DNA from 2 places in the Salinibacter pepae genome. Region 2 is predicted to be linked to the other one. Evidence: predicted binding sites of a transcription regulator. Region 2 holds the regulator's gene; the other holds the start of a gene.
The links. Region 2 encodes HrcA, which represses chaperone genes, less so after heat shock. Its sites were predicted from a motif close to TNTTAGCACTCNCNNNNNGNGAGTGCTAANA; they were not measured.
Positions count from the first base shown of each region.

Region 1: groES (co-chaperone GroES) is a predicted target of HrcA. The motif match lies at 9,476-9,506, and genes of this name have one in related genera.

Region 1 is NZ_CAMTTE010000001.1:975,965-991,555, forward strand. It holds gene OJA40_RS04135 (Nif3-like dinuclear metal center hexameric protein) at 1-870, shown strand, start outside; gene OJA40_RS04140 (zinc ribbon domain-containing protein) at 1,195-1,971, shown strand; RNA gene rnpB (RNase P RNA component class A) at 2,081-2,509, shown strand; gene secG (preprotein translocase subunit SecG) at 2,666-3,049, opposite strand; gene OJA40_RS04155 (NUDIX domain-containing protein) at 3,120-3,677, opposite strand; gene OJA40_RS04160 (RsmE family RNA methyltransferase) at 3,886-4,644, opposite strand; gene OJA40_RS04165 (BamA/OMP85 family outer membrane protein) at 4,732-6,498, opposite strand; gene OJA40_RS04170 (hypothetical protein) at 6,560-6,946, shown strand; gene mutY (A/G-specific adenine glycosylase) at 7,068-8,132, shown strand; gene OJA40_RS04180 (hypothetical protein) at 8,144-8,668, opposite strand; gene OJA40_RS04185 (DUF2085 domain-containing protein) at 8,789-9,268, opposite strand; gene groES (co-chaperone GroES) at 9,557-9,847, shown strand; gene groL (chaperonin GroEL) at 9,943-11,625, shown strand; gene OJA40_RS04200 (bifunctional acetate--CoA ligase family protein/GNAT family N-acetyltransferase) at 11,788-14,538, opposite strand; gene OJA40_RS04205 (hypothetical protein) at 14,820-15,032, shown strand; gene OJA40_RS04210 (helicase HerA domain-containing protein) at 15,130-15,591, opposite strand, start outside.
Region 2 is NZ_CAMTTE010000001.1:1,292,174-1,307,764, reverse strand. It holds gene gpmI (2,3-bisphosphoglycerate-independent phosphoglycerate mutase) at 1-221, shown strand, start outside; gene sppA (signal peptide peptidase SppA) at 268-2,073, opposite strand; gene hrcA (heat-inducible transcriptional repressor HrcA) at 2,676-3,767, shown strand; gene grpE (nucleotide exchange factor GrpE) at 3,886-4,548, shown strand; gene dnaJ (molecular chaperone DnaJ) at 4,649-5,815, shown strand; gene OJA40_RS05400 (flavin reductase family protein) at 5,956-6,498, shown strand; gene OJA40_RS05395 (TIGR02757 family protein) at 6,423-7,265, opposite strand; gene OJA40_RS05390 (acetyl-CoA carboxylase carboxyltransferase subunit alpha) at 7,484-8,491, shown strand; gene OJA40_RS05385 (acyl-CoA thioesterase) at 8,530-8,946, shown strand; gene OJA40_RS15565 (serpin family protein) at 8,867-9,175, opposite strand; gene OJA40_RS05375 (acetoin utilization protein AcuC) at 9,667-10,803, shown strand; gene OJA40_RS05370 (cell wall hydrolase) at 11,024-11,707, shown strand; gene OJA40_RS05365 (UDP-N-acetylmuramoyl-tripeptide--D-alanyl-D-alanine ligase) at 11,723-13,354, opposite strand; gene OJA40_RS05360 (alpha/beta fold hydrolase) at 13,474-14,250, opposite strand; gene rho (transcription termination factor Rho) at 14,931-15,591, shown strand, end outside.

The sequences.
Region 1 (15,591 bases), 320 kb from region 2:
ATCGCGCTCTACAGCAGCCACACGAACCTCGACGCCGCGCCGGAGGGCGTCTCGTTTGCGCTGGCCGAGCGCCTGGGCCTCACCGACGTGGGCTTCCTCGACGGGTTCGAGGACACGCTGTATAAGCTGGTCGTCTTCGTGCCGGAGGACGCGTTCGACGAGGTGCGGCGGGCCCTCGCCGATGCGGGCGCCGGCCGGATCGGCGACTACGAGGCCTGCGCGTTCGCGACGGCGGGCACCGGCTTCTTCAAGCCCGGGGCCGGCGCCGATCCGCACATCGGCACCGCGGGGGGCGACGTGGAGTCGGCCCCGGAGCGCAAGCTGGAGGTGGAGGTCGCCCGCTGGAACTTGAGGTCCGTGATGGCCGCCCTGCAGGAGGCCCACCCGTACGAGGAAGTGGCCCACGACCTCTACCCGGTCAAGCAAAAGAACTCGCGGGCCGGGCTTGGCGCCCTGGGCCACCTGGAGGCCCCAATGCCACTGTCGGCATTTCTCAACCGCGTGGCGACGCGCCTCGACGCCGAAAGCCTGCGCTACGCGGGCGCTCCCGACGCGACCGTGGAGCGCGTGGCCGTCTGTGGCGGCGCCGGGAGCGACTTCATCGGCACGGCCCGGGGCGCCGGGGCCGACGCCTACGTCACCGCGGACGTCAAGTACCACGAGTTCTTCGAGACGCTCGGCCGCGACGGCACGCCCCAGATGGCCCTCGTCGACCCCGGCCACTACGAGACCGAGGCCCTCACCGAGGCCCTGCTCCGCGACCGGCTTCGGAAGGCGTTTCCGCAGGTCGACTGGCACCGGACCGACACCACCACCAGTCCCGTGCGCACGTTCGTGCCCGAAGGGAATGCAGGAACCGTGTCTTCTTAAGCATCACCGCCAGCGTTGGCGGCACGTGCCGTCACAGAAGTGGCCGCATTGCGTGATGCGTATTGCATGAATGCCCTTTCCCATCCGAAGCTGCCCATCCCTCCCGCAGTACGAAGTACGCAATACGAGGCACGCAACACGAAATACTCGGGAACGCCAGTGTGCCCCCTCCCGCCGCCCGTTTCATGGCCGTTTGGCAACCGTCCCTGGTGTTTTTGCATGAAATGGAAGAAGTCCCATATGGAGGTACGAACCTCCGCCCAGTGTGAATGTACATGTTGGATGGTGTTCATCCGCGCTCAAATGATCAAAAACAGCTAGTCTATGCCGACTGCTCGAAAGAAAAAGACGGATGTGGAAGATCAGCTCCGTGCCCTGGTCCGGCTCCAACATATTGACAACCGGATTGACCAAATCCAAAAGCTCCGCGGCGACCTCCCCGCCGAGATTCGCGACCTGGAGGACGAGAAGGCGGGCCTCGAAACGCGCCTCGACAACTACGAGGAGGAGGTTCAGGAGCAGAAGGTGGCCAAGCGGCAGGCCGAGCTCGACATCAAGGAGGCTGAGGGCCTCATTGACAAGTACGAGGAGCAGCAACTCGAAGTCCGCAACAACCGCGAGTTCGACGCGCTCACGAAAGAAATTGAAAGCCAGGAGGAGCGCATCGCCGAGGCCGAAGAGACCATCGAGGAGGCCGAGGAGACCATCGAATCGAACGAGGGGGCCATCGAGGAGACGCAGGAACGCCTCGACGAGCTCGAGAAGGTGCTCGACGAGAAGCAGGACGAGCTCGAAGAGGTGGTCGACGATACGGAGGACGAGGAGAAAACCCTCGAGGAGCTCCGTGACGAGGCGTCCGAGAAGGTGGACAGCCGCTACCTCAAGGCCTACTCGAAGCTCCGCGATCGCCTCCGCGACGGCCGGGCCGTCGTGCCGCTCAAGCGAGGCGCCGCCGCCGGCTTTGCCGTCCCGCCGCAGCGACAGGTCGAGATCCGGAAGCGAAAGACCGTCGTCGCCTGCGAACACACCGGACGCATCATCGTCGACCAGGACCTCTACAACGAGACGGTCGACGAGATGAAGGACACCCTCGACCTCTAGAAGCGCAGCCGCCCGCCGGGGCCGCTGCGCTTTTTTGCATGGGCCGCATCGTGAGGGGAGAGAGGGATACGTAGGACCTTCTTCCGGCCGACACGGTACATACGGGGGACGTGCGAATCGGGTCATCGCTCCGTCACATCCCGTCCGTGTGTGGTCGGGACGGCGGTGAGGAAAGTCCGAACACCACAGGGCCCCGTACTTCCTAACGGGAAGGCGTGCCAGTCGCCACTGGCGCGACGGCCCGTGCAACAGAGAGCAGTCCCGCCCCGGCGGCCGTCGGGGTAAGGGGTGCAAGGGTGCGGTAAGAGCGCACCGGCGTTCCGGGCGACCGGAGCGGCCCGGCAAACCCTACGGGGTGCAAGGCCAAGCGGCACCGGCCCCGGTGACCACCGGGGCAGAAGGCTGCCCGCCTCATCGGTGCAGGTAGGCCGCTCGAGGCGACCGGCGACGGTCGTCCCAGATAGATGATGACCTCCTCGTCGTCCGGCGCGAAGCCGGGGCGAGCAGACCAAATTCGGCTTATAGATTTGCACGATCCGCCCGAACACGAGCGGCAGTCCCGAGTCGGGGCTGCCGCTTTTTATGTGTCCCCGTTCCGAAGAGAAAGGGCGAGATACCCGAAGGACACCTCGCCGCGCCGTCCACGTGTTCCGACGTCGTCCGGCTCTACCGGCCGCCGCCGAATGCCCGAGGGCTAGTTCCCACCGCCCCCACTCTGGCCGCTTCCGTCCCCCGGACCGCCGCCCTGACCAGGAAGCGGTGCGGCGCCGCCTCCCTGGCTCGGGGGCGTCTGTCCCTGCTGAGACGGGGTGTCCTGGGCTCGCTGCTGGATGACGCTTTCCTGTTCGCCGGTGTCGATAAAGAAGTTGGTGATGACGCACAGGGAAATAAACACCGCCGCGAGGGTCCACGTCGCCTTCTCAAGCATGTCGGGGGCCTGTCGGGTGCCGAGCACCTGGCGGGTGGCCCCGCCGGAGGCGATGCCCGAGAGGCCCTGCCCCTGGCCGCTCTGCATGAGGATCACCAGGATGAGAACGGCCGCAATGAGGGCGATGAGGACGACCATGAATGAAAACATGTTGACCCGTCCGCTTTGTCAGAAAGAAATTGATGGCGGAAATGCTTGCGTGCCTCAACGGCGACGTACGCTACGGGGCCGCGGATGATTCGTTCAGGTGCGCCGCGGCGTAGACGAGCGCGGTAACCGTCTTCATGTCTTGGAGGTCCCCCTGGCGGGCCCGCGCAAGTGCCGTCTCGACGCCCATCTCGACGACCTCTACAAACTCCCCATCCGCGAGGGCCTGCGTCCCACGGTCCAGGTCGTGCGCGGTGAACACGTGGATCTGCTCGTTGCTGTAGCCGATGCACGGGTAGGCCGTCCCCACGTGCTCGAACCGACCGGCCCGCCACCCCGTCTCCTCCTCCAGTTCTCGCGCCGCCACGTCCACAGGGGCCTCCCCCGGCTCGTCAATCTTGCCGGCCGGCACCTCCAGGAAGGCACGCCGGGGCGGGTAGCGGAACTGGCGCACCAACAGCGTCCGTCCATCCTCGAACACCGGGACGATGGCCGACGCACCCGGGTGATCGATCCACTCGCGGACCGACGTCTGGCCGTTGGACAGACGCACCTCGTCGCGAAACGCCTTCAACAGGACCCCGTCGACGAGTTGCTCGGAAGAGAGGGACGTTTCGGTAAGGTCGGCCATTGGACGTGCGGCGTGTGGGGGCTGGGGGTGTGGGCGCTGAAGCGGGGGGAGTGATGCGGGACAGGTGATGCGGGACAGGTGATGCGTGAAGAATGGTGCATGACTTATTTGCTTCTGCGCGCATCACGTTCTGCAGGCCTCATGATCAGGCCCCATGCCCGTACGGGCTACGAATCCGTGGGGGCCGCGCTCCGCGTCGTCTCGGTTTTCATCCGTTTTGCCCGTGCCCCCCCGGCGCCCCGTCCACGTCGTTCGGGGGTGCTCCCACGACAGAGTGCAGCACTGCGAGGGCCGCCGTCTCGGCCCGCAGCCGACGGGCCCCGAGCGACACGGACACACATTCGGCCTCGGCCGCGTCCTCGACCTCCGACGCCGAAAAGCCCCCCTCCGGCCCCACGAGCGCGAGCGCCGACGCGACCGGCGCCGCCTCGGCCGCCGCCTGTCGGATCGGCACAGCGCCGGCCCCGGCGTGACACACGAGCCGCAGCTCCGCCTCTGCCCCCCCGAGCAGGGCCTCCGGCGACTGCGGCGCGGCCAGATCCGGCAGCCGACTGCGGCGACACTGCTTCATGGCCGCCACCATGACGTTGCGGAGCCGCTCCTCGCGGATTGAGTCGCGCTCGGTGCGTTCCGTCCGCAGTGGCACAACGCGCCGCGCGCCCAGCTCCACCGCCTTCTCCACGAACGTCTCGAAGCGCGACCGCTTTTTCAGGATGCCCAGGGCCACCGTCACGTCCATGTCGGGCTCGCCCACGTTGTCCCGTTCTTCCGTGATCGTCCCCACCACTTGGTCCGGCCCCACGTGGTCGATCCGTGCGCGGTACCAGCCGCCCGTCCCGTCCACCACCGTTATTTCGTCGCCTTCGTCTCCGCGGAGCACCGTGCGCAGGTGCCGCGCTTCCTCTTCCGGCAACACGATGCGGCCGGCCCGAATGGCGGAGGGCGGGGCGTAAAAGTTCGTGGTCATTGCACGCGACGGCTGTGGGGATGGCTCTGCACTGCCCCAACGAATGTGGCACGCCAGGAAACGGTCCGTTGCTCAGACCGGCGACGCTCAGAGCCCGACGGAGAGTCCCAGGTGCACGCGTCCGTTGGCCGGGCTCTGCACCTGTGGGTTGAGGGCATAGCTGGCCGAGATGCGCCCGAGGGCCGTCTGCAGCCGCATCCCCAGCCCGTAACCGGGGTGCCAGCCCTGCGTGGCCGTCGTGGCCCCCAGTGCCGGGCGCCCGACGTATCCGAGGTCGAAGAAGGCGTGCGCGTACGAGGCCCGGTCCAACTGCAGGCGATACTCCACGAGCCCGCGCGCCACGACATTTCCCGCGAACCGGTCTTCGTCGTAGCCCCGAAGCGAGGTGGCCCCGCCGAGCCGGAACAGGTCGCTCCGGTCGTAGTCCCGGCTGAGAAGTACGGAGCCGTCGCCCCCCGCAACAAAGACCTGCCGGCCAAAGAGCGGGAGGTAGGTTCGCACGCGCCCCCGCAGGCGCTCCTGGCGGAACGAATCGGAGACCCGCGTCGTGTCGCCGGCGGCCGCAACGCGGCGGAGCCGGCGTTCCTTGCGGCCCTGCGAGAGTTGGACGTTGAGCGAGACGCCACGCCGCGGATTCCGAGAGCGGTCGAGCTGCCGGTAGCGCACGCCCACGCCATAGAACAGGGTCGTGGCCCGAGGAATTTGCTGGCGGGCGCCGCGCACCTGCGTCCCGGCCGGGCCGGGCCGCACCGCTTCGCGGCTGAGGGTGGCCGTCAGCTCCAGCCCGTTGCCCAGCCGGTACCCGCCCTCAAGTTCGTAGATCCGTTCTCCATACGTCGAGTCCCGCTGCTCGCCCCGAAACCGACCGGCCAGCCGGACCGGACGCCCAAACAGGTACGGATCCGCGACGGAGACGTCGACAATGCTCGTTCGTCCGGGCCGCCGGTCGAGGGCAAATTCGGCCCGTCGCCCTCCGCCGAACAGGTGCTGCAGCACCAGGTGCCCACTGCCGACGAGCTGTCCCGAATCACGGGTCTGAGACGCGGGCAGGTAGCCGAGCACGGCGTCAAACGCCCCCGGCGGGGCCTCCTCGATTGGAATCTGAAGAACAGCCCCGCCGTCGTCCGCAACCCGCAGCTGGGGAGGCCCGACCGTCTCAAAGAGGTCGTGTGCTTGGAGGCGACGCTGGATGGCGTCCGGGTCGTAGCCGCGCAGGGCTTCCTCCTCCTCCAGCCCCGCCAGGGACGCCAGAAGCTCCGGGGTGGCGCGGGCGTCGTCCGGGGCTTCAACACGCCGGAGCCACAGCGCGGGCCCCTCGTCGATCTGGAGCGTAACCCGGAGGGCGGCCCTCTCGGCCGCGGGGGCCGTCGTCTCCGCCACGCGGATCTGCGCAAGCGGGTGACCGGCCTCCTCGTACCGATCCAGAAGCCGTTGCACGTCCGCCTCCAGCCGGTCGGGGCGGAGCGGCGCGCCCTCCTCGGTCTCCATGAGCGCGCGCAGTTCGGCCGCCGGCACGGCGCTGTCCCCTCTGAGGCGAAGCGTTCCCACCCGCACCTGCGGCCCGCGGCGGGCATAGACTCGAACGTCGAACCCGGCGCTGCTCGTATCGACGGACACCGAGTCGATCGTGGCGTAGTAGTGGCCCTTCCGACGAAGGTGGCGCAGGACGCGCCGGCCGGTCGCCCGTACCCGGTCGGGGGGCGCAGTCGCAACCGTATCCGGCCACGCCACCCGCTCTCCGTCCAGCACCAGCCGCCCCTGCCCCGCTCGCGGGTCGGGGCTGGACGCCGATGCCTGGGCGCGCCCCGCCTGCTGCCCACCGGCGCACAGCAGTCCCCCGAGGACGAGCAACACCGTCCCGACGGTTGGGTATATGACGTGTCGCCGGTGACCACTCACTGTGAGACCCTGCATCATGACGCTCCTCCATCGCCTCTTCCTCCCCGTTCTCGCGGCCGGCCTGCTGGGCGTGACGGGATCCGAGGCCGGGCCGCCATCGACGGCCCTTGAACCCGGCGGCAGTGCATGGGTTGCATCGGCGCCTTCCCCCCCGCCCGACACGGTGCGTGCCTCGGCCGATGCGGGCACGCCGCTCATCCTTCCGCTCCCGAACTCCCTGAATGAGCACCCGGTGGCCCGCTACACGCTCCTCCGCGGCCCCGCCCTGAGCGGCGTCGCCGGCCGCTCCTTCACTTGGATTCCCGAAGGGGCCGCCCCCGGCATCCACCGCGCCCTCCTCCAAGCCGAATTCGGGGCCGCTCCCCCCGACACCCTCGTCGTCCAGATTCGTTTTCGGCCGTAGGCCGACCCTCCGTAATCGGGCCCCACTCGTCTGTTCTCCCGCCCACGCCGCCTTCCACATTCCCATTCCCACACTCCCTCTCTCCCCCACCGACCGCCAGCGTCAGGCCTTCCGTACCGATGTGCTCGACTGGTACGACGAGCACAAGCGGTCGATGCCCTGGCGCGAGACGGACGACCCGTACCGCATTTGGGTCTCGGAAATTATGCTTCAGCAAACGCGGGTCGACACCGTACGCGACTACTATCCCCGCTTTCTGGAGGCCTTTCCCACGGTTGAGGCCCTCGCGGACGCCGATCGGGACGCCGTCCTCAAGCACTGGGAAGGCCTCGGGTTCTACGCCCGGGCCCGTCACCTCCACGAGGCCGCCCGTCGCGTCGTCGACGAGCACGACGGCGCCGTCCCCAGTACGATGGACGCCATTAAGGACCTGAAGGGCGTGGGCCCGTACACCGCCGCCGCGGTGCTCTCGATCGCGTACCGGAAGCCCCACGCCGTTCTCGACGGCAACGTGACACGCGTGCTGAGTCGCGTGTTCGCGGTGGACGAGGACGCCACCACGAGCGCCGCCGAGGGCCACCTCCGCGACCTCGCCAACGAACTCCTCCCCCCCGACCGCCCCGGCGACTTCAACCAGGCGATGATGGAGCTCGGCGCGCTGGTCTGCACCCCCCGCACGCCCCACTGCGACCGCTGCCCACTCACCGCGGTGTGCCGCGCCCACGACGCCGGAACGGAGGAGGACTACCCCATCACCCCCGAGTCCCAGCCGGTGCCCCACAAAGACATCGCCGTGGGCCTCGTATTCGACGACAACGACCGGCTCCTCATCCAGCGCCGCCCCGACGAGGGGCTGCTCGGCGGGCTCTGGGAATTTCCGGGCGGAAAGCAGGAGGGCGAGGAGTCGATGGAGGGGGCGTGTCGGCGGGAGGTCCGGGAGGAACTCGGCGTCGGAATGACGGACGTGGAGCCCTTCTACACCCTCTCCCACGCCTACTCCCACTTCAAAATCACCCTCCACGCCTTCCGCGGCCGCCTCGCCGACGGCCCCCCCGAGGCCCGCGAGGACCAACCGGTCCGCTGGGTCACGGTCGACGAGCTGGACGACTACGCCTTTCCCCGGGCCAACCGGCGGTTGATCGAGGAGCTGGAGCGGCGGCAGACCGAGCCCTCGCTCTTCGATTGAGCGGGGCGGGCCTACTCGTCAATCCCCTCGGCCTCCACGGCCTGTTCCGTCCCCGGCCCTCCCGCCTCGTCCTCCCCGAAGAGCGTCGTCCCGAGGGCGCCCCCAATTGCGCCGAAGATGGCGAACACGACGACGTTCAGCAGCAGGAGCGCAATCCCCATCGCGGACAAAAGGCCGGGCGCGTCTCCCTGCATCTGCTGCATCATGTCCGGAGACATTCCCTGGCCGCCCATGTTCTGCATGACCTGCTCCTGCAGGGCTTGCTGGACCGACTGGGAGTCAAGCCCGAGCGGGCGCAGCATCACGTCGAACAGGGCGGAGAAGACGGCCCCGGCCGCCCCGGCCGACGCCCCGAGCACCGCCCCGTCCCCCGACGCAATGGCCCCCGAGCTCCGGGCCGCGTACTGCTGCGTGGTGACGATCCCGCCCACGATGACGCCGAGGCAACAGATCGTGTTGATGAGCCCGAGGTAGGATGTGCTGAGAAGGCCGGTGACGACGGCGCCGACCAAGATCGATTGCTGTCGCGGGGTCATGGGGGTACGAGAGACGTGTGGTGCGATTGAACGAGTGGGGCCCTGCGAAGACGCGGCGTGCCCCGGAGAAAGGTCGCACGAAATTAAGCATAAGCCCCACCAACCGAAAGGAGAGCGGTCCTAGTCGGGACCACCCGTGCCGGAGGCCCGTGCCTTCCGGTGGAGCAGTCGGGCCGTGACGTAACTGGCCGCCACACTTCCGAAAAGAAGCCCAGTGAGCGCGCGGCTCACGGGCCCGTTGCCCCAGAGCGACAACAGGGGCCCCATCCAGTCGAGCCCCAGCGGGACGAGCGCCCCGAGCAATGCATATCGACTGTACGGCCCGAGCGTGGCCCACAGGCTGTGCCCCCAGCCCGTCCCCGCCACGCCCACGACGAGCCCAGCGTAAATGCCGCTGCAGCGGTCACAGAGCGCCACCGGGACGCCCCCGACGTGGAGCGAACGCCCCGGCAGCTGGTGGCACACCGGCGCGAAGCCCTCCCGAACCACGCCCTGAAGCGAGGCCGGCAGGACGGGCGGAAGCATTGCCAGGACGAACACCCCGCTCGTAACCGCCAGCAGGCCGTACCAGACGAGTCTTGTGCCGCGTGCGTCTGCCATGCATTTTGGAGAGGTCGGCATCGCTTCTAGCCAGGCCAGGATCGGGCCCCGCTTTGCCTCAACTCACACACCAAGGCCGCCTCGTTGTTCGGAACGCCAGCGCGACACGACGCGAAGGGCCACCCGAGTGTCGCTAAGGGATCTTCACCCTCAGCCTCACCGCAATCAGGAACACAGAAAAGGACCCGGTGTTAGCTGACCTGGAGTTATTATCACTCGCCACTGGTGAGTGATAACAGTCTCCGGAGCCTCATCCACACATCCCTCACAAGGCATTCCGAACAGATCATGACGAGCATCAAACCTCTCGGCGACCGCGTCGTCGTCCAGCCGAAACCGGCCGAAGAGAAGACCGAGAGTGGTCTTTACATTCCGGATTCGGCGAAGGAGAAGCCCCAGGAGGGAACGGTCGTCGCGACCGGTCCGGGCCGCGTTGAAGACGGCACCCGGATCGAGATGACGGTGGAGGAGGACGATGATGTCCTCTACGGCAAGTACGCCGGCACCGAGGTGACGCTCGACGGTGATGAGTACCTCATCATGCGCGAGAGCGACATCTTCGGCGTCGTTGAAGGATAACGACCCGGCCGTCTCCGTGGCCGCCGACGCCACGGCTGCACGACCGACTCCCACTCCCGAACGAATTCCCCGAACGAAACCTTTTATACGCAACCATGGCGAAGCAGATTAAATTTGACTCCGACGCACGAAGCGCCCTCCAGGAGGGCGTGGACCAGATGGCGAAGGCCGTCAAGGTCACGCTCGGCCCGAAAGGCCGAAATGTCGTGCTGGAGAAATCCTTTGGCGCCCCGACGATCACGAAGGACGGCGTCACAGTCGCAAAAGAAATTGAATTGGAGCAGCGCCTCCCGAACATCGGCGCCCAGGTGCTGAAGGAGGCCGCGTCGAAGACCAACGACGACGCCGGCGACGGCACGACGACGGCGACCGTGCTGGCCCAGTCCGTCATCAACGCCGGGATGAAGAGCGTCACGTCCGGCGCCAACCCGATGGACGTGAAGCGCGGCATCACCGCGGCGGCCGAGGAGGTCGTGACGCACCTCCGCAACCAGAGCGACCCGGTCGAGGGCAAGGACCGCATCTCGCAGGTCGCCACGATCTCGGCCAACAACGACGACGCGATTGGCGACCTCATTGCCGACGCGTTTGAGCGTGTTGGGCAGGACGGTGTGATCACCGTCGAGGAGGCCCGCGGCATCGAGACGTACCTCGACGTGGTCGAGGGCATGCAGTTCGACCGCGGCTACCTCTCCCCCTACTTCGTGACCGACTCCGAGGAGATGGAGGCGGTGCTCGAGGACGCCTACATCCTCATCTACGACGATGAGGTCGGCAACATGCAGGACCTGCTGCCGATCCTCGAGAAGGTCAGCCAGACCAGCAACCCGCTGCTGATCATCGCCGAGGACGTGGAGGGGGAGGCCCTCGCCACGCTCGTGGTGAACAAGATGCGCGGCACGCTGAAGGTCTCCGCCGTGAAGGCGCCTGGATTCGGCGACCGTCGCCAGTCGATGCTCGAGGACATTGCCGTCCTCACCGGCGGCACGGTCATCAGCGAGGAGAAGGGCTACCGCCTCGAGAACGCCACGCTCGACTACCTCGGGCAGGCCGACCGCGTCACCATCGATCAGGACAACACGACGATCGTGGGCGGCGAGGGCTCTGAGGAGGAGATCGAGGCCCGGGTCAACCAGATCCGGCAGCAGATCGCCAACTCCACCTCCGACTACGACCAGGAGAAGCTGCAGGAGCGCCTCGCGAAGCTCGCCGGCGGTGTGGCGGTGCTGAACGTAGGCGCCGCGACCGAGCCGGAGATGAAGGCCCAGAAGGCGCTCGTGGAAGACGCACTCAGCGCGACCCGCGCGGCCGTCGACGAAGGCGTGCTTCCGGGGGGCGGTGTGGCCTACCTCCGCGCCCTTGAGGCCATCGAAGAGGTGGAGGTCGAGAACGAGGACCAGGAGATCGGCGTCTCCATCGTGCGGGAAGCCCTGGAGGCCCCGCTGCGCCAAATCGCCGAGAACACGGGCCACGAGGGCTCGATCGTTGTCCAGAAGGTGAAGGACGGCGAGGGGGACTTCGGCTTCAACGCCCGCTCGGAAGAGTACGGGGACCTTCTCGACGAGGGCGTGCTCGACCCGACCAAGGTCACGCGCTCCGCACTCGAAAACGCTGCGTCCGTGGGCGGCATCCTGCTGACCACTGAGGCTGTCGTCGCCGACCTCGAAGACGAGGACGATGACGACGGCGGTGGCGGCGGTGGCGGCGGCATGCCTGCTGGCGGTGCCGGCGGCATGGGCGGCATGGGCGGCATGGGCGGCATGGGCGGCATGATGTAACGCCCCCCTGCACGCTCGCGCCCACTCGGCGCGCGCCCCTGCAACCGAACACCAAAAGGCTGCTCCTTCCCGCTCGGGAGGGAGCAGCCTTTTTTATTTGTCGCCGTCGTGTTCTGTGCCTCTCGTTGTGGGCGCGCTCCGCCCCATCGCGAGGGACAGTCGTCAGAGGGTCTTTACGGCCTGCACCATTTCTCGCCCGTCGCCCCGCACGACCTCGAACCCAAGCTTCTCGCAGACCCGCTGCATGGCGTGGTTCTGCTGCAGGATGTCGGCCGTGATGCGGTCAAGGCCCTCCGTCTTGCCCACCTCCACGAGGCGGCGCAGCAGCTCAGTCCCAATGCCCTCCCCCTGATACTCGTCAATTACGAGCATCGCAAACTCCGCCTCGTTGCGCCCGGGCTGTTGGGTGAGGCGTCCCACCCCAATGATTCGGTCGTCTCCATCCTCGGTGGGCCGCTCGGCGACCAGGGCCATCTCACGGTCGTAATCGATGAAGCAGATGCGGGCGAGCCGGTCGTGGGCCACCCGCTGCTCCAGCTTCATCAGGTTGGCGTACCGCAGATACACGCTCCGCTCGGACAGGCGCTCGTGGAAGGTCACCAGCTTGGGCTCATCCTCGGGCCGGATGGGACGAATGGTGACCTCCTCACTGTCGGCCACCGCGTGGGTGCCGACGTACTGCCGCGGGTAGGGCCGGATTGCGGGCGTCGGCAGCTCGTCGTCGTCTTTCGTGTAGGGATGCAGCACCACCCGGGCGTCAAGGGCAAGCAGCCCGTCGTCGCCCGGCCGGGCCAACAGTGGGTTCACGTCGATCTCCTTCACGCGCGGCTGCTCCACCACCAGTTGGCTAAAGCGGACCAGCAGGGTTTCCAGGGCGTCGAGGTCGACCGCCTCACGGCCCCGCACCCCCTGCAGCGCCTCGTAGATCTGGGTCTGCTCCATCATGCGGCGGGCCAGGGTGCGGTTGAGCGGCGGCAGGCCGAGGGCACGGTCCTGATAGACCTCCACCAGCTGCCCCCCGGAGCCGAAGAGCAGTACCGGCCCGAACTGCTCGTCCATGCTGCTGCCGATGATGAGCTCGTACCCGTCGCTCCGGTCGATCATGGGCTGCACCGTGACCCCGTCGAAGCCCTCCGCCACGTTGTTTTCGACCTGGGCAAAGGCGGCCTCAACGTCCGCGTCGCTCGTGAGGCCCAGGTGCACGCCGCCCACATCCGATTTGTGCGTGATGGAGGTGGAATGGAGCTTCACCACCACCGGATACCCAATCTCCTGCGCCGCCGCGACCGCCTCCTCGGGGGTCTCCGCCACCGGCGAGTCGACGGTGGGAATGCCGTAGGCCGCCAGCAGCTCCTTCGACGCGTGCTCGGTCATCAGCACGCGACCGGACTCGTGGGTGGCCTGCACGATGCCGGCGGCCGCCTCGCGGTCGGGGAGCCCCGGCTCGTCCTCCGGCAGGCTCGGCGTCTCGTAGAGGGCGCGCAGGTTGTAGCTGTAGCGCCACATGTGGTTGAACACGCGCGCTGCGGTGTCCGGGTACGCAAAGGTAGGCAGGCCGGACTCGTTGAGGATGTTCTCACCGGAGGCCACCGCGTCGCCCCCCATCCAGCTGGCCAGGATGGGCTTGTCGTTGTCGCGGGCGTAGGGCCGGAGGTGCTCGGCCGTCTTCGTGGGCTCGGTCATGGCCTGGGGCGTCAGGACGACCAGCAGCCCGTCGCTGTTTTCGTCGTTGGCCGCCACCTCCAGGGACTCCGCGTAGCGCTCCGGGTCGGCGTCCCCCAGAATGTCGACGGGGTTGCCGTGGCTCCACGCCCCCGGCAGGATGTCGTCGAACGCGTCCGTCGCGTCTTCGGAGATCGGCGTCAGCTCACCGCCGCCCCCAATCAGGGCGTCGGTGGCCAGCACGCCAGGCCCGCCCGCGTTGGTAAGGATGGTGAGGTTGCGCCCCTCCGGACGGGGCTGCTTGCTGAGCACCTCGGCCATGTAGAAGAGGTCGTTGATGTCGTCGACCCGCAGCACGCCACTGCGGCGGAAGGCCGCGTTCAGCACGGCGTCGCTGCCGGTGAGCGTGCCGGTGTGGGAGGCCGCCGCCTCCGCCGCCGCGTCGGTGCGCCCCGCCTTGATGACGATGATGGGCTTGCTCTGGGCCACGTCCCGCGCCGCCGAGAGAAACGACCGCGCGTTGCCGATGGACTCCATGTAGAGCACAATGCTCTCGGTCTTCGGGTCGTCGCCCAGGTATTCGATCATGTCGCCCCAGTCCACGTCGAGCATCGAGCCGATGGAGACGAACGAACTGAAGCCCACGTTCTCGCGGAAGCTCCAGTCGAGAATTGACGTAAGGAGCGCACCACTTTGGCTGACGAACGCCACGTCGCCCTCGTTGGCCATCGACCCGGCAAAGGTGGCGTTGAGGCCGTTGGGCGGCCGCATAATGCCCAGGCAGTTCGGCCCCACGATGCGGATGCCGTGCGTCCGCGCAATGTCCTTGATGTCCCGCTCGAGTGCCGCCCCCTCCTCGCCCACCTCGCGGAAGCCGGCGGACACGATGACGAGCCCCTCCACGCCCGCCTCGCCGCACTGCTCTACAATTCTGGGCACCGTCGGTGCAGGGGTAGCGATCACGGCCAGATCGACGTCCGCCTCCACGGCCCCGATGCCCTCGTACGCCTCGATGCCGAGCACGCTGTCCCGCTTCGGGTTCACCGGAAAGACGGTGCCCCCAAACGGGTTGCTCACAAGATTCCAAAGCAGGGTCCGCCCCACGCTGCCGGGCGACTCGCTCGCCCCAATCACCGCCACGTTTTTCGGTTCAAAGATGGCGTCGAGCGGCTGACGGCGGGAGCCGACCAGGTCGTACGACGGGTCGCTCGTGGGGGTGGCGTCGGGGGAGACGCTAGACGAGTCGGGCATCGGACGGGGGACATCGTTGGAAGAGACGTTCTCCCGCGCTGGGGAGAGTGGCCCTACAGAACGGACGAGCACGACCCGGTCGTTTCAAATCAAAATGTGCCCCGCCTCGATTTTGCCCAAACTCCGCATCCTGCCACGAGGCTCATCGCCCCTTCCGGGCGTCTCGTTTCCCCTCAAATTTCTGGCACGCCGCTTGCTCTGAACTAATTACAGAATGAGTTTTTCGCAAAACGCCACTCCCGGTGCCCTTTCGTTCCGTCTGACCTGTCCCTTCTCCTGCCATGAACGACCGCCTGCCGTCCCTGCCCATCGAGGCCCGAGAGCAACACCCGTACCGCAGCCTCTACGCCGCCCTGCTGCTACAGAACGTTCAGGATGCAATCAGCGACGCCCTCCCCGACGACGATTCCCACGATTCCGGGGACGGCGGGGCGTCTCCCCGTCCCACCTCCCGTCCCGCCAGCACATCATTTTCTTCGGTGACGCGGGCCTAGGCCGGCCCGGCACCGGTTCGGATCCGGAGACGTCTGCCGCGGGCCCCTCCCGACGCGCTGCACGTAGCACGGGGCTCGCCGCCCGGCCCGGCGAGGGTTAATAGAACAGGTCTTCCATTTCTGCATCCGGGTCGGCCTCCCCGTCGACGCTGCTCGCTGCGGGGTGGCTACGGAGCGCGTCGTAGAAGTCCTGGTCGTAGGTTCGCGTCTTGACGACGATCGGCATGGGCACGGCGTGCCCCAGCAGGAGGGCCTGCTGTTTCGCGTCGAGGGAGGCGAGAATTTCGCGGAGGGACGACGCGTCGCTCGTGCCCACGAGGGCGGCCCCGATGTCTTTGTCGTCGCTCAGCTTGGCCACCATCTTGGTGCCGATCTGGCTGAGCACCTCCTCGTCGATCGCGCTCGGGCGCTGGTCCACCACCAGCAGGCTCACGAAGAACTTCCGCATCTCGCGCGCAATCTTGCCGAACGGCGTCTCGTGCGCAATGTCCGGCGACAGGAATTTGTGTGCCTCCTCGATCGTGATCATGAGGGGCTGCGGCTTGTCCCCCTCGTTCTG
Region 2 (15,591 bases):
GCAACGCCGACAGGCTACAGAACCCGGACGGGTCGCCCCACACGGCGCACACCACCGCGCTCGTGCCCCACATCATTCTCAAAGACGGATTCGAGGGGCCGGTGCGGGACGGGAAGCTCGGCGACGTCGCGCCCACCATCCTAACGCTGCTCGGCGAAGACGTGCCCGACGCCATGGACGGGGAGGTCCTCGTGCCCTCCGAGCGGGCCGCCGCCCCGTAACAGGACGGCCGCCGTTCGGCCCGAGGAGGCCGCGTCGCCTCCCGGTCTACTCGATCGTGGGTTCGAAGGGCAGCCGGGCCTGGATGGAGCCGTGCGTGCCCATCATGCGGTCAAACATCTGCTTCTGGCGCCAGAACTTGCGCTCAAGCGCATTCGTCGTGGCGGACCGCCACACCTGCTGCGCCTGGGCCGCGAACTGCTCGCTGAAGCGCTCCACGATGGTTTTCGGCTGGGGGAGGGTGCGCGTCCGGTAGGGCCCGTCCCCGAGGCCCGCGGCCGTCCCCGCCATGGCCACGGCGTCCGCGAGCGTGCCGGTCGTATCGACGAGGCCAACCTCCTTGGCGTCCCGGCCCGACCACACGCGGCCCTGCGCCACCTCATCGACCGCCGCCACGTCCATGTTGCGGGCGTCGGCCACGCGCCGGAGGAAGGTGTCGTACGTCTGGTCGATGGAGCCGCCCACGAGCCGCCGCTCGTCCGGGCTTAGGGGCTTCGTGGTGGAGTAGAGGTCGGCGTAGGGGCCGGTGCGCACGCCGTCGAAGGTGACCCCGAGCTTTTCCTCAAAGAGCCCCTCCGCGTTGAAGAGTATGCCAAACACCCCGATGGATCCAGTCGTGGTCGTGGGGGCCGCCATGATGGAGTCCGCGCCCGCGGCGAGGTAATACCCGCCCGAGGCGGCCACGTCACCCATCGACACGATGACCGGCTTCTCGTTGGCGGTGCGCTTCACGGCGCGCCACATCGCCTCCGACGCCGCGGCGCTGCCGCCCGGCGAGTTCACGCGGAGCACGACGGCCTCCGTGCGCGAATCGGTCCGCGCGGTCTCCAGCGCCTCCGTCAGGGGCGTCGAGCCCAGCGCCTGAGAGCCCCCGATGGGGGACTGGCCGTTCGGGTCGCCGACGACGATGCGGCCCTCCGCGTAGACGATGTCGACCTGCCCGCTCCCGGTGTACGACTGGCCGGCACTCTCGGCCGACACCCGCTGGTAGTCGTCAACGGATACGGTGGGCAGGTCGCCCGACAACGAAGTGTCCACGAGGTTGCGGAGCCGGTCCCGCACTTCGTCCTCGTAGCGAAGCCCATCGACGAGGTTCTTCTCCAGGGCGGCCGCGGAGCTGAGAAGGGCGTCCTCCTCGGCGAGGCGGTTGAGGGCGTCCGTCGAGAGCCCCCGTGCCTCCGAGACGGCCGTCATAAACTGCTCGTTCGTCGTTTCCAGGAGGGCGGTAAGCTGCTCGCGGTTCGGCTCCGACAGGTCCGAGCGCACGAACGGCTCCCCGGCGCTCTTGTACTTTCCGGCCCGGATGAGCTGCGGCTCCACCTCGAGGCGCTGCAGGGCGCCGTCGAAGAAGGTGACCGTCGTCCCGAAGCCGTTGTACTCGAACGCGGATTGTGGGGCCGTAAAGACGCTGTCGGCGGCGCTGGCCAGAAAGTAGTCCTTCTCCGTCATGCCAAACTCGTCGCTGGACGCGAGGACCGGGAGGCCGCTCTCGCGGGCCTGCACAACGGCCTGCCGTACCTCTTCGAGCGTGGCCCAGTCGGCACTCACCCCCTTCGTCCGCAGCCAGACGGCCTCGATCCGAGAGTCGCTGCTCGCTTTCCGGAGGGCAGTCTGAAGGCCCCGAAGGTCAGCGCTCGGCCCGCCCCCAAACGCCTTCTGAAAGGGATCGTTGGTCACGCGCTCCGGAATGTCGCCGGACAGGGGCACCGTAAGGACCGACCCGGACTGGACGGTCGGCGTCTGGTCGGCCGAGAGGGAGACGGCAAAAAAGAAGAAGACGAAGAAGAAGACGATAAGCCCCAGCGCAACGAGGGTCCCGATCACGCTGGCGGCGAGGGTCGACAGGAAGCGCATGAAGAACGGCGGGGTGGAGTGGGAGGTCGGTGACGGTCGGGCAAAGCGGACACACGACCAGTGCACGTGTATTCGGTGGCGGGGCTGCCGTTTCAATGCGGCCCGCGGCCCACGAGCAGCCGCCAGGGCAATCGCACCAAACGGCTGTGCGGTTCGAACGAACCTCAGATCGCCCGTTTTTCGGGCATTTGGGGCCCCAATGCACTTCCCGTCGTCGCTTCCAACCTTGATTGACTTCGTTAGCCCCCAAGGGCATGGCCGTCGGCCCCCGCTTCGCCCTCGTGGGCCCATCCATCCGGCCGGTGTGGCCGCTTCGGAGGGGGGCATGCGCACTGAGTCTAGCTCAGAGCGACGGTGTAGGGCGTGTCGTGGTTGGGGCGACTGCCGTGGGGCAGCCGCGCGCAAGGGAAACTCGCGCCCCGGTGTGAAGTACATTGGATGATTCACCCTGTCTCTTTACCCGGGGCTACGTCCCTCCTATGGATCCGTCGGTGTTGACGGGCGGGTCCCACTGGGGAAAGTGCCCAGCAAAGTCGGGTTGGGGGACAGACCACTCTGCACAACGGCCTGGACACCCGTTTGAGAAACCCCTTCACGCCCCTGTGAGCCCTGTTGATGCGAACGACGACCGGCCGTCCCTCAGCGAGCGTGAGCGCGACATCCTTCGCCTCGTCATCGAACAATTCGTCGACACGGCGGGGCCCGTGGGGTCGCGGTCGCTGGCCAAGGACGCGAACGTGGACCTGAGCCCGGCCTCCATCCGCAACACCATGGCGGACCTGGAGGACATGGGCTACCTCGACCACCCGTACACCTCTGCCGGCCGCGTGCCCACCCGACTCGGGTACCGCACGTTCGTCGACGAGCTCATGGACACGCCGGAGCTCTCGGAGGTGGAGCAGGAGGTGCTCAAGGTCAAACTCGCCCGCCTCGTCAGCGATACCGACGAGCTGCTGAGCGAGAGCACCCGTCTGCTGAGCAAGCTCACCAACCTGCTCGGCATCGCCCTCACGCCCCGCCTCTCCACCGCGATGCTCGACCGGCTCGACATCGTGCCGCTGTCCGGGTCGCGCCTCATGTTTGTGCTCAGCGTGCGGGGGGGGCTCGTGAAGACGGTCGTCCTCAGCTTCGAGCCGGACCTGAAGCGGTCGAAGATGGACCGCATCGTGTCGACCCTGAACGAGCGCCTCGCCGGCCTCACCCTGCACGAGATCCGGGACACCTACGAGGAACGCCTCGGCGACCTGCCCGACGAGACGGGGCTCCTCGCGCTCGTGCTCGACGAGGCCTCGATCCTCTTCAGCGAGCCAGATGAAGGTCGCCTGCAGTTTGACGGCACGCAGAACATTCTGTCTCAGCCCGAATTCCAGGAGCCTGACGACATGCGGCACCTCATCGAAACCATCGAAGATGAGGACCGCATTGTGCAAGTGATTGAGAATTTGTTCGAGGCCAACCCCGACGCCGTGGGACAGGCCGTCGTCCGCATCGGGAGCGAGACCGATCAGGAGGAGATGGACGCCTACTCCATCGTCTTGTCCCCGTACCAGCTCGGCGATACGGTGGGCTCCCTCGGCGTCATCGGGCCGAAGCGAATGGACTACGGACGCGCCGTGGCCCTCGTCGAGAACATGGCCGCCGTCGTGAACCGGCCCGCGGACGACGAGACGACGGACCCGTCCGTTCCGTCCTGATCCACTGTCCCCAGGCCCGGGGGCGCGCCCCGAACGCCATCAGCGGTCGCTGGCGAGTGCCGGCGGCCGCTCGCGTTGTCTGTACCCGTGTCTTGTCCCACGAACCCTCTTGCCGACTGTGAGTGAAGCCCCCGACGACGGTCGTCCGACGACGAACGACGCGTCCCCAACCGCCGACGACTCTTCCAACAGTGCCGACCCTGCCGACGAGGAGGGCACCGCCTCCGGCCTCCCCGATGACGTCGAGGCACTGACGGACGAGGTCGAGGCCCTCCGCGAAGAGGTGGACGGACTGAAGGCGGAGCGGGAGGAGCTGAACGAGCGCCTGCTCCGCAAGGCGGCGGAGCTCGAAAACGTGCGCCGCCGCATGGACCGGGAGAAGAAGCGCCGCCACGTGGCCGGGAAGGAGACGGTGCTCGAATCGATGCTCGAGGTGCTCGACGACTTCGAGCGCTCCCTCGACGCGGCCCAGAACCTCGACGTGTCGGAGGATCCGGAGTCGGCCTACGAGACGCTCAAGGGCGGGGTGGAAATGGTATACCGCAAGTTTCAAGACCAGCTCCAGTCCCTCGGCGTGGAACCGATCGAGGCCGAGGGGCAGCCGTTCGACGAGCAGCTGCACGAAGCGATGATGCGGCAGCCGTCCGACGACGTAGAGCCGGGCAACGTCCTGCAAGAGGTCCAGAAGGGCTACACGATGGGGGACCGCGTGCTCCGTCACAGCCGAGTTGTCGTGGCCGCCGAGCCGTCAGAGAGCGGCGGCGCGGCCGGCTCTGCCTAGCGAGGGTCCTGCCAGCTCCCTGTAGCTGGCTCTCATTGGTCATTGCACGCCGCCGCAGCGGCCTGAGGCCGCACTTTTCCGAACGAACTGCTCCTGTCACATGCCGCGCGACTACTACGACATCCTTGGGGTCGACGAAGACGCCTCCGACAAGGAACTCAAGAAGGCCTACCGGAAGAAGGCCATGGAGTACCATCCGGATCGGAACCCGGACGACCCGGAGGCCGAGCAGAAGTTCAAGGAGGCATCGGAGGCGTACGAGGTCCTGTCGGACCCCGAGAAGCGCCAGCGCTACGACCAGTTCGGCCACGACGGGGTCGACAGTGGGGCCGGCGGCGGCCGGCGGGGCCGTGGGCGCGGCTTCCACGACATCGAAGACATCTTCGACGCCTTCAGCGACATCTTCGGCGGCGCCCGGGGCGGCGGCCGCGGGCGCGGTCGGTCGGAGCGGGGGCGGGGACGCCCGGGCAGCGACCTCCGCGTGTCGCTCTCGCTGACCCTCGAGGAAATTGCGGAGGGCACCGAAAAGAACCTCCGGCTTCAAAAATACCTGGAGTGCGAGTCGTGTGACGGCACCGGCGCCGAGGGGGGCATGGGCGGGCAGAACTTCTCGATGTGCCCGAAGTGCGACGGCACCGGCGAGATCCGGCAGGTCTCCCGCTCCGTGTTTGGGCAGGTGGTCAACGTACAGCCGTGCCCCCGGTGCGAAGGGGAGGGGCGCATCATCGACAACCTGTGTGACGACTGCGGCGGCGAGGGCCGCGTGCAGGGCGAAGAGTCGATTTCGATCAACGTGCCGCCGGGCGTAATGGAGGGCAACTACCTCACCCTGGGCGACGCCGGCAACGCGGGGCTCCGCGGCGGGCCGAGCGGCGACCTCCGGATTGAGATTGAGGAGGAGCCCCACGAGCACTTCGAGCGGGACGGGCTCGACATCTACTACGATCTCCACCTGTCCTTCCCGGAGGCCGCGCTCGGCACCGAGGTGGACGTTCCCACCCTGGAGGGCGAGGCCCGCCTGGAGGTCGATCCCGGCGTGCAGGCCGGCAAGATTCTTCGCATGCGGGACCGCGGCCTGCCGGACCTGGAAGGAAGTGGGCAGGGCGACCAGATGATCCGCGTGCACGTCTGGACGCCGCAGGAGCTTACTGTGGAGGAAGAGGAGCTCCTCGACCAACTTCGGGCGCACGACAACTTCCAGCCCCGGCCCCCTGAGGAGGACACCCAGAAGTCGTTCTTCCGTCGCGTCTCCGACGTCTTCTCGTGATGAACACAGTTTCGTAACGGACGACACTTGGGGCGAACGGGCCGGCCGTCGCCTCATTGGAACGGTCCTCTTCCAGAGGAGGAATCCCGGGGGCACGCGCTTCGGGACACGCACCCCACTCTTGTGCACCACCCTGCTCCATGGCTGAAGACGAACCAAGCACATTCCGGGCGTCGATGCGCCGGGTGCCGTCGCCCGTTGTCGTGGTGACGGCCCGAGGGGCCCAGGAAGCGCGCGGCATCACGATTGGGTCCTTTTCGAGCGTCGCGCTCGATCCGCCGCTCGTGAGTTTCAACGTGGGCCGCGACGCGAGCATGTTCGAGGTGATGGAGCACTGCGATCGGTTCGCGGTGCACGTGCTGGGCGAAAACCAGGCGCACCTCGCAGAGCAGTTTGCCATTCCCGGCCTGAGCGGGGCCGAGCAGTTTGAGGCGGTGCCCCACGAGCGGGACGCCCACGGCACGCCGATTCTTGAGGGCGGGTCGGGCGTTCTCCACTGCCGCCCGCACGATTCAATTCCGGCCGGCGATCATTGCCTGTACGTCGGGCGCGTGGTGGAGGTGGAGGAGCGCTCCGACCAGGGGGCGGTCTTGTACTACAAGAGCGACTACCGGGGCGTGGGCAAGGAGCTCCCGTCCACCCGGTTGGCCCCTGTAAAGCGCGCGTCCAACGACTCGTCCTGAGCCCCCGCCCCGAAGAATGCGAAGTCGTAGCGGGTGGGGTCCGACGCGCAGAAGTGCCGGCAGATGGCCGTGAGGCGCCGAACCGCCGTCCAGTCGTTGCTTTTCCGCTCCAGCAGGCCGAGCGCCCGCGCCTGGCGCCCCACGTGCACGTCGACCGGCAGCATCAGGTCGGACGAGTCCAGGGCCGACCACACGTTGAGGTCGACGGGGCCCGGCCGCACCATCCACCGGAGGTACATGTTGAGCCGCTTGCAGGCGCTCCCCGCCTCGGGCCGGGCCAGGTGCTTGCGGAGGCGTTGTGGGGTGTCGTCGTCGATCGTGAGCAGGGTCGTGCTCACGCCCTGGAGCATTGCCGCTACGGGGGAACCGTCCGGGTCGTCGGGACGGTGCGCCGCGAACAGGCCCTCGACGGTCTCGTGTCGGTCGAGGGCGGTGCTCAGGTTGGCGGTCAGCCAGACCGCGTCGATGGGCTGGAAGGTGCGGTGGACAAATCCATCGAGTGCCTCCGCGTCGGTGGCCGGGTCAAACGTTCGCACGAAACGGGAGGGGGCGTGGCCCATCCGTTCGCACAACTCCTCAAGCTTGCGAAGCATCACGTCGCGCCGCCCCCAGGCCAGCAGCGCCGCGTAGAGCCCGATCACCTCCTGGTCGCGGGGGGCGTCGAAGGCGTGGGGAATGGAAATTGGATCGTCGTCGATGAAGGCGGGGCGCTCGTACCGGTCGACGAGCGTGTCGAGGTACTCCTGGAGGGCGTCGAGGGTGGCCACGTGGGGGCAGAACTCGTTCGGGAATGGCGCGCCGTACCCGGACGGGCACTGTGGAGGTGCGTTCCTGACGGCCGCTCCGTGGCCCGGGTGGCCCTCTCCTTCTGGAAAACTTTGTGTTTACACGGGCCGTTGCGCCCCGACGTATTGCCATTCCCGTCGCCAGACGGCTTATTTGTGGCACCCTATAGAAACGTGCCCAAACCCAACTTGTCTCTGCCATGGCCGACGACGAACACCTGCTCGACTTCGAGAAGCCCCTCGTCGAGCTTGAGGACAAGCTTACCGAGATGCGGGAGCTCAACGCGGAGACACAGGACGACCTCTCCAACGAGATTGAAGCGTTGGAAGAGCGGGTGGAGCAGCTCCGGACCTCCATCTACCGCAACCTCACGCGGTGGCAGCGGGTGCAGATTGCGCGCCACCCGCAGCGCCCCTACACGCTGGATCACATCGAGGCGCTGACGGACGACTTTACGGAGCTGCGTGGGGACCGGAAGTTTGGCGACGACCGATCCATTGTGGGGGGGCTGGCGCAGTTTGCGGGGAGCCGGTTTGGCTACCGCGACCGCACCGTGATGATCATGGGGCACCAGAAGGGGCGCGACACGAAGGAGCGGAAGTACCGGCGCTTCGGCATGCCCAACCCGGAGGGGTACCGCAAGGCGGAGCGGCTGATGAAGATGGCCGCCAAGTTTGAAAAGCCGGTCGTCGTGCTCCTCGACACGCCCGGCGCGTACCCGGGCATGGGGGCCGAGGAGCGCGGGCAGGCCGAGGCCATCGCGCACAACCTCTTCGAGATGGCGCGCCTGGAGACGCCGGTCGTGATCGTCGTCATCGGCGAAGGGGCGTCCGGGGGGGCCCTGGGCGTCGGGCTGGGCGACCGCATCCTGATGCTCGAAAACGCGTGGTACTCGGTGATTGCGCCGGAGAGCTGCTCGCAGATCCTCTGGCGCTCGTGGGACCACAAGGAGGACGCAGCGCAGGCGCTCAAGCTCACGGCCACAGACCTGACGGAGGTCGGCATCGTCGACGAAATTGTGCCCGAGCCCGTGGGCGGGGCGCACCGCGATCCGCAGCGGACCTACCAGGCCGTCGGGGCGGCCGTGGCCGACGCCCTCGACGAGCTTGAGGGCCTTGATCCGCAGGCGCTGCTCGACCGGCGGCTCGAAAAGTTCGACGCCCTGGGCGCCTACGAATCAGCCGAGCCCATGACCGCCTCCGCGTAGCCCGCTGTCTTCCCTCCACGGCGCACTCAGGTCCGGCCATGGCCTACACGTACTCGCATGCCCACCGCGTCCGGTACCGGGAATGTGACCCGATGGGCGTGGTCTACCACACGCACTACCTCGATTACTTCGAAGTGGCCCGGACGGAAGCCCTGCGCCACGCCGGGGTCCGCTACCGAGACCTTGAGGCGAACGGCATCATCATGCCGGTCGTGCACGTGGAGGTCGACTACCACGGCCCGGCCCACTACGACGACCCGCTCGTCGTGGACGCGCACTTCAAACAGATGCCCACGGTCCGAGTCCCCATCGACTACACGGTGTATCGGGAGGGAGACGACGACGCGCTTGTCACCGGGCACACCACGCTCTGCTTCACGGACGCGGAGGCGCGGCGTCCCACCTCGCCACCCGAGGCGGTCCACGAGGCCTTCGCCCCGCTTCTCGAAGAGTAGTGCTGGGGAGCGCGGGGACCACGAAGGTCCTCGTTTCCCCGGCGGTCGGATCCATGACGGTGCCGGGGAAGAGAATCGTGCCGGAGTGGTGCTCGCGGATGGCGACGACGACAGGCCGGTCTACGGTGAGGGAGAGGGGCGCAGCAGATATGCCCCCGACTCCCAGCGATGTTGCCGCACTCGCCTCCGTTCCCTCCCCGTCGACCTGGAGGACGGTCTTGTGGTTCATCGAAAGGTCCTCACGGCCCCAGAGGGCGTTGCGAGGGCCGCTTCCATGGCCGAGCGGCGCCCCGCCGAACGTCACCCCAGGGGCCATCGACACGCTGATCGGCGAGAGAAAGACGTTCTTGGGCGCCCCCTCCGTGTCCACGGTGCTCCGGAGAAGCGTCAGCGGTGTCCGCCGGGCCGGTCGAGTCGCAGCCGAGCCTGAAGAGCACGAGGATCCCCGCGGCCATGAGTCGGCGAACGAGGGCGGAAAAATGCGAGTGCGGGAAAATATAGGGGGAAAGTGGATGGCGTGGCGGAGGAGGGGGCTTCGGGGCTGAGGGAGGCGCTGTGTCGGTCCGACCCAGGGGGGCAGTGCCCGCGAGTGTCGACCCACGCCCAAGCCCGCGGGCGGCTCGTTGACGGATTGCCCTGGCAGTGTCTACCTTTCGGGTGCCCCGTGGCTTGCCCCGGTGGCCAGATTCTGCCCCGCTCGTTTCACTCTCGCCCGCACACATGGCCACGTTCCTGTTCCACGACCGCTATCTCGACTACCATTTCGGCCCCCAGCATCCCTTCAGCCCCGTCCGCCAAGAGATGACGACGGACCTTTTGGAGGCGCTCGGGGCGCCCGTGGAGCCGGTGGCGCCCCCGGTGGCGACCCGCGAAGAGGTGCGGCAGGTCCACGGCGAGCAGTTCGTGGAGAAGGTCGAGGCCGCGTCGGATGGCACGCCGCCCCCGGAGGCCCGCGCCTTCGGCCTCAACACGGGGGACGTGCCGGTCTTCGAGGGCATGGACGCCGCGGCCCGTGGCCTCGTGGGCGGGACGCTCCACGGGGCGCGGCTGATTGCCGACGGGGACGCGACCCGCGTGCTCCAGTTCGGGGGCGGGCTCCATCACGCGCACCGGGCCCGGGCCTCCGGGTTTTGCGTGTACAACGACCTGTCGGTCGCCATCCACGCGCTTCGCGCGCAGGGGCTCCGCGTCGCCTACGTGGATGTGGACGTGCACCACGGGGATGGCGTCCAGCACCTGCACGACGACGATCCTGGGGTGCTCACGGTTAGCCTCCACGAGACGGGCCGCGCCCTCTTCCCGGGCACCGGACACGTCGAAGAGATTGGCAAGGGGGCCGGCCGGGGCTTCTCGCTGAACGTTCCGCTGGCCCCGCACACCGAGCCGGACAGCTACCTGGACGCCTTCGAGCACGTGGTGCCCCACGCCCTGCAGCACTTCCAGCCGGACGTGATCGTCGCGCAGTGCGGGGCCGACGCCCACTTCAACGACCCCCTGGCCGACCTTCTTCTCACGACGCAGGCCTACGGTACGATTTTTCGCCGCCTCCTTGCCCTCGCCGACGACCACGCCGGGGGGCGCCTGCTCTGCACCCTCGGCGGGGGATACCAGCTCGACACGGTGTCACGAGTCTGGGCGCTTCTCGCGCTGCTCGTTCTGGGCGGCGAGCTGCCGGACACCCTCCCCCACGACTACCGGGAACGGTGGGAGGCACGCCTCGACGCTTCCCTGACGCCGACCCTTCACGACCCCGAGCGAACGTTCGACGTGGCCCGTCAGTCCTCCATCGAGACGCAGAACCGACGCACGAGCGAACAGGCCCTGGAACAGGTGGCGTCGCATTGGCACCACGCCTAGCGGGTGTGGGCCGGTGCGGGACGGTAAATGAGGAGGTCTGGGCAAAGACGGGCACAGCGGCGGAGCCCGCGGATTCCGTGGAGGCCGCATAAAAAGTGACGAGGCGACGTTACGTCCTCTTCGCTCCGTATGTCTACCTGGCAGGAAATACGTAAGACGCAGCGCGTCCGACGTTCGGCGCCACGGTCGTCCGTTCTCCAGTTCAGGCTCACCTATGGCCATGAACGCACGCAGATCGATCCTCGGGGCCGCCGCCGGTATTCTGCTGCTCGCGCCCGCACCGGTGCTTGAGGCGCCCGGTTCCGTAGAGGCGCCGCAGGAGGCGACGGCGCCCAGTCCGGATGCGTGTGTCGCCTCCCCCACCGACCGCCGGGGTTCGGTCAATGCCCTGAGTGCCGCGTTTGCCCCAGCAGAGGGACCGTCCAGCGACACCGTAGCGGTGGCCCCGCCCCCGAATCTGGAGGGGCCCACCCTGTGGCTGGCCCGGGCCATCTACTCGGAGACGAAGCTGCCCCACGAGCAGGAGCTGGTCGCCTGGGTGGTGCGCAACCGCGTGGAGACCGCCTACCGGGGCCGCCGCACCTACCGGGCGGTCGTGCTGGATCCCTACCAGTTTAGCGCCTTCAACCCCGGGGCCGCGAAGCGGGCCCGCTACCTGCGGCTCCAGCCGGAGGCCCCGCTCCCGCGGTGGCGGCAGGCCCTCTGGGTGGCCCGCTACGTGCGGCACGCCGAGGGGCGGGCCTACCGTCCGTTTCCGGTCGAGACGCGGCATTTCTACAGCGAGCGGTCGATGCGGGGGCGGGCGGTGCCCTACTGGGCGGAGCGGGGGGGCTTTGTGGCGCCGGACCCCGGCCGGTACGCGGTCGAGGAGCGGCGCTTCCGGTTCTTTAAACAGGCGTCGTAGTCCCGCAGGCCCTCCTCACACGCTGTACTGGTCGGGCAGGTCGTTTTCGTAAAGCACCACGTCGCCCGGTCCCAATCTCCGTTCGAGAATTTCTTGGGCCTCGGCGAGGGAGTCGACGACCATGATCCGCTCCGCCGGAGCCCCGCCCTCCGAGAGCCCCGCCTGGATTGGGGCCGTTTGTTCCTCTCCGACCAGGACCACGAGGTCGAGGTCGTGCTGCGCGAGAACGGCGCCGAAGTCCTTGTTTTCCGTCCACTGCCGGTCCCCAAGCTCCACCATCCCCGGCGTTACGATCACGCGCTTTCCACCGTCCATTTCGCTCAGAATCTCGACGGCATTCCGGGCCCCGACGGGGTTCGAGTTGAAGGCATCGTCGATGATCGTGACGTCGCCCTGGCTCCGAAGCTGGAGGCGATGCTCGATGGGCTGGACGCGCCGGACCGCGTGGGCCATCTGACGGAGCCGAAGCCCCATCGACCGCCCCACGGCGACGGCCAGAAGCACGTTGAGCACGTTGTGGCGGCCCAGCAGCTGGGTCTCGAACGCCACCGTAGTGCCTGTGTTGTCCGTCACGTCGAAGGCGGTGCCGCCGGTGTCGTACCGGATGTCGCCGGCGGTGATGTCGGCGTCGGGGTGCCCCTCGGTCGAGATCCGCCAGACCGGGCCGGCAGCGCGCTCGGCCATGGCGGCCACGCGCTCGTCGTCCACGTTCAGGACCGCGGGCCCGTCGGGGGCCGTCCGCTCCACGAGCATGCCCTTCTCCGCCGCGATGCGGTCCTGGGAGCCCATGGTTTCGAGGTGGGCCACCCCTATGGTGGTCACGACCGACGCGTCCGGCTCGGCAATGTCGCAGAGCGCATCCATGTCGCCGGGGTAGCGAATGCCGTACTCCAGTACCAGCACCTGGTGCTCGGGCTTTAGGTGCTCGTTGACGGCGAGGCAGAGCCCCATGGGGGTGTTGTAGGAGCTCGGCGTGGCGTACACGTTGTACTTCTGTCGGAGGAGCTCGGCGACGATAAATTTCGTGCTCGTCTTGCCGTACGAGCCCGTAATGCCGATCACGGAGAGGTCCGAGCGCGTTTGGAGGCGGCGCCGGGCCTGTCGCTTGAAGCCCCGCTGGATGGCCGTTTCGATGGGGTGCATGAGGGCGGCGCCCAGGGCCACCCACAGGGGCGCCCCGAGGTCGGCCGCGAGGAAGCCGCCCAGGTACCACAGCACGCCCGTCGGGGACCCAAGGGTCCACCCGTACAGGCCCCCGGAGGCGACAGGGAGCAGGGCCAGCAGGGCCGTGGGGATGGCGAGGCGCACCATGCGGTCCGTGAACGCGAGGGGTTTTTTCTCCTGGTCGCTCCGGTAGCGGCGGGACGAAATGAATGCCATCGGCCACATCAGGAGGACGGCGAGCGCACCCCAGCTCGGGGCGGCGACGGAGGCGACGAGCCCACCTCCTGCGAGTGCGGCGGCCCCCACGCCGTGGGAGGGACGCACGATCAGCGACGGCACGTGGCCGGCCAGCCAGCGCCCGTACCGGCCAAACTTATACGTCTCCAGCTGGAAGATGTGGAGGAAAAACCGGATCCGGCGTCCGGCCCGCCACCCGGCGAACAGGGTGGCGACGACGCCGAAAAAAATGAGCGCGCTCGTCATGCTGCCGAAGACGGATGGAAAGGTCGATTCGGCCCGCAGATGCGTCGGGGCCCGATGGGGCTTCTCAACATCAACATCAAGCGCGTGCCGCGTCCGTGCAAGGCGCGCCGGCCGCGGGCCTACGAGTTCTCCAGGAAATGACGGAGCCCGGCCTGGACCGTGTCCGGCCGGTCGAGGTGCCCGAAGTGGCCGGCGCCGTCGAGCTCCACGAGCCCGCAGTCATCGATCTTCGAGGTCATCACCTCCATCTGCCGCCGTGAAACCGCCTCGTCCTCGGTGCCCCAGAACAGGAGGGTCGGGACCTGAATGCGCACCAGTTCCTCGTCGAGGTGGTCGTTCACGGTCTTGACGAACGTCTCGCGCATGACGCCGTCCTGGGCGTTGTAGTCGGCGGAGCCGAGCAGGCGCCAGGCGAGCGAATGGCGGAGCCAGTCCTCGGCCGGGGCCTGGAGGGGGGACGGAAGGGCCTGCACGGGGGCCTTCAGGGCCGTGGCCAGCCCCGACCGCAGGTGGTAGGCCCATGCCCGTTCGGGCGCAACCCCGGAGGGGCTGACGAGCGCGAGCCGGTCGATGGCGGCCGCGTGCGCCGGCGTACCGGCCATGTACAGCGCGATGCGTCCGCCGTTCGAGTGCCCCACTACCGTGACGCTCGACTGAATCTCCGTTCGGACGTAGTCGTGGAGCAACTGTGCGTGCTCAGCAACCCCCCAGGGCTCAGGGGGTGGGGGGGAAGCGCCGTGTCCCGGCAGGTCTATGGCGTGCGTCCAGTAGGCGTCCGTGAGGGCCCGGGTGAGGGGGCGTAGGTCCTGTAGGCTCCGTCCCCAGCCGTGCAGCAGAAGGACCGGGGGATTCTCGGGGCGTCCCCGAACCTCGACGTTCAAATTGGAATCCGTCACAAAAACCCCGAACGTCGGATGAAGAGAGCAGCGATGCAGTCCTCCGGGAAACCATCTGTATATGGCGGCGTTCCGGCTTCTGAATGCCACTCTGTCTTCTGGCTTCCTGCCAAGTCTCCTCCCGCGTTCGGTCCCTCACAGATCGAAGGCAGCGGGAATGATTCTCACCAGCGTGGAGATGCGCTACGTCCTCACGTCGATTCACAGGTGCTGACGGGCACTGGTCCCTGTGCGCAAGTCGTGTCGGCCTGAGAAGGGCATCGAGGAGCGAAAGGACACTCGCTCCCGACCCCATGGCTGAAGACGCACGATCGACTGTACGGGCGCCGCGGGAAGGCCGTCGTGGACAGGGGACATCCGTTTCGGTGTTGGTCCCACTGCTGACTTCCAACCTTGCAATTCAGCAGGACGACGTCGAGCATCCCCCCTTCTGGGGGTTCTCACCAGGTCTTTTTGCGAAGGGCGTGCCCGCGTGCCGAGCCAGCGCTCGGTTCCCGCGGCAGGGATGGGCCTCTTGAGATTGAACCGTCTCCTCGTGTGCCCTGAGACGGAAAGGCCACTGAGTCCGTGGGACGCCTGGCGTTCAGGGGCGGCACGTTGTCGCCTCTGCATTGCGTATTGGCAGGCACGCTCCGTTGGAGCGGGGCTTGTCGGCTTCATCACTCATCGAAGAATCGACTATGTCAGAAAACGACAACGAATCATTTCGGAGGCTCCTCGAGCTCATCGGCGAAAAGAAGTACGGCTTCATGCGCGAGCTGCGGCCGGACCTGCCGAAGGACGAGGACGATCCCTTCATGCCGCCACCGCTCATTGGCAAGTTTAATCTCCGCGATGGGGTAATCATTGAGGGCGACCTGAAGCCGGGCCGGAAAGGGGGCATGCAGGTGGGTTGGATCGACTCCGTGATGGGCCTTCCCCCCGAAGAGTGGGCGCAACTCAAGGACTTTGACCAGGGGGCGAGTGTATACCCGGACGAGAAGTTGGACCTGATTACCGGCACCGACGACGAGTCGATGCGGGTGCTGGATCTTGTTGCCCCCCTCGGCAAGGGGCAGCGCGCCCTGATCGTGTCGCCGCCCCGGGCCGGAAAGACGGTTTTGCTGAAGGACATCGCCGCGGGCGTCACGGAAAACCACCCGGAGGTTGAACTCGTCTCGTTGCTGGTGGACGAACGCCCCGAGGAGGTCACCGACTTCCGCCGGACGACGGAGGCCCAGGTGTTTGCCTCCTCCAACGACCGTGGTGAGGACAACCACGTGCGGGTCTCGACCCTGGCGATGGAGCACGCCAAGCGGCTCGTCGAGACGGGCAAGGATGTCGTGGTTCTGCTCGACTCCC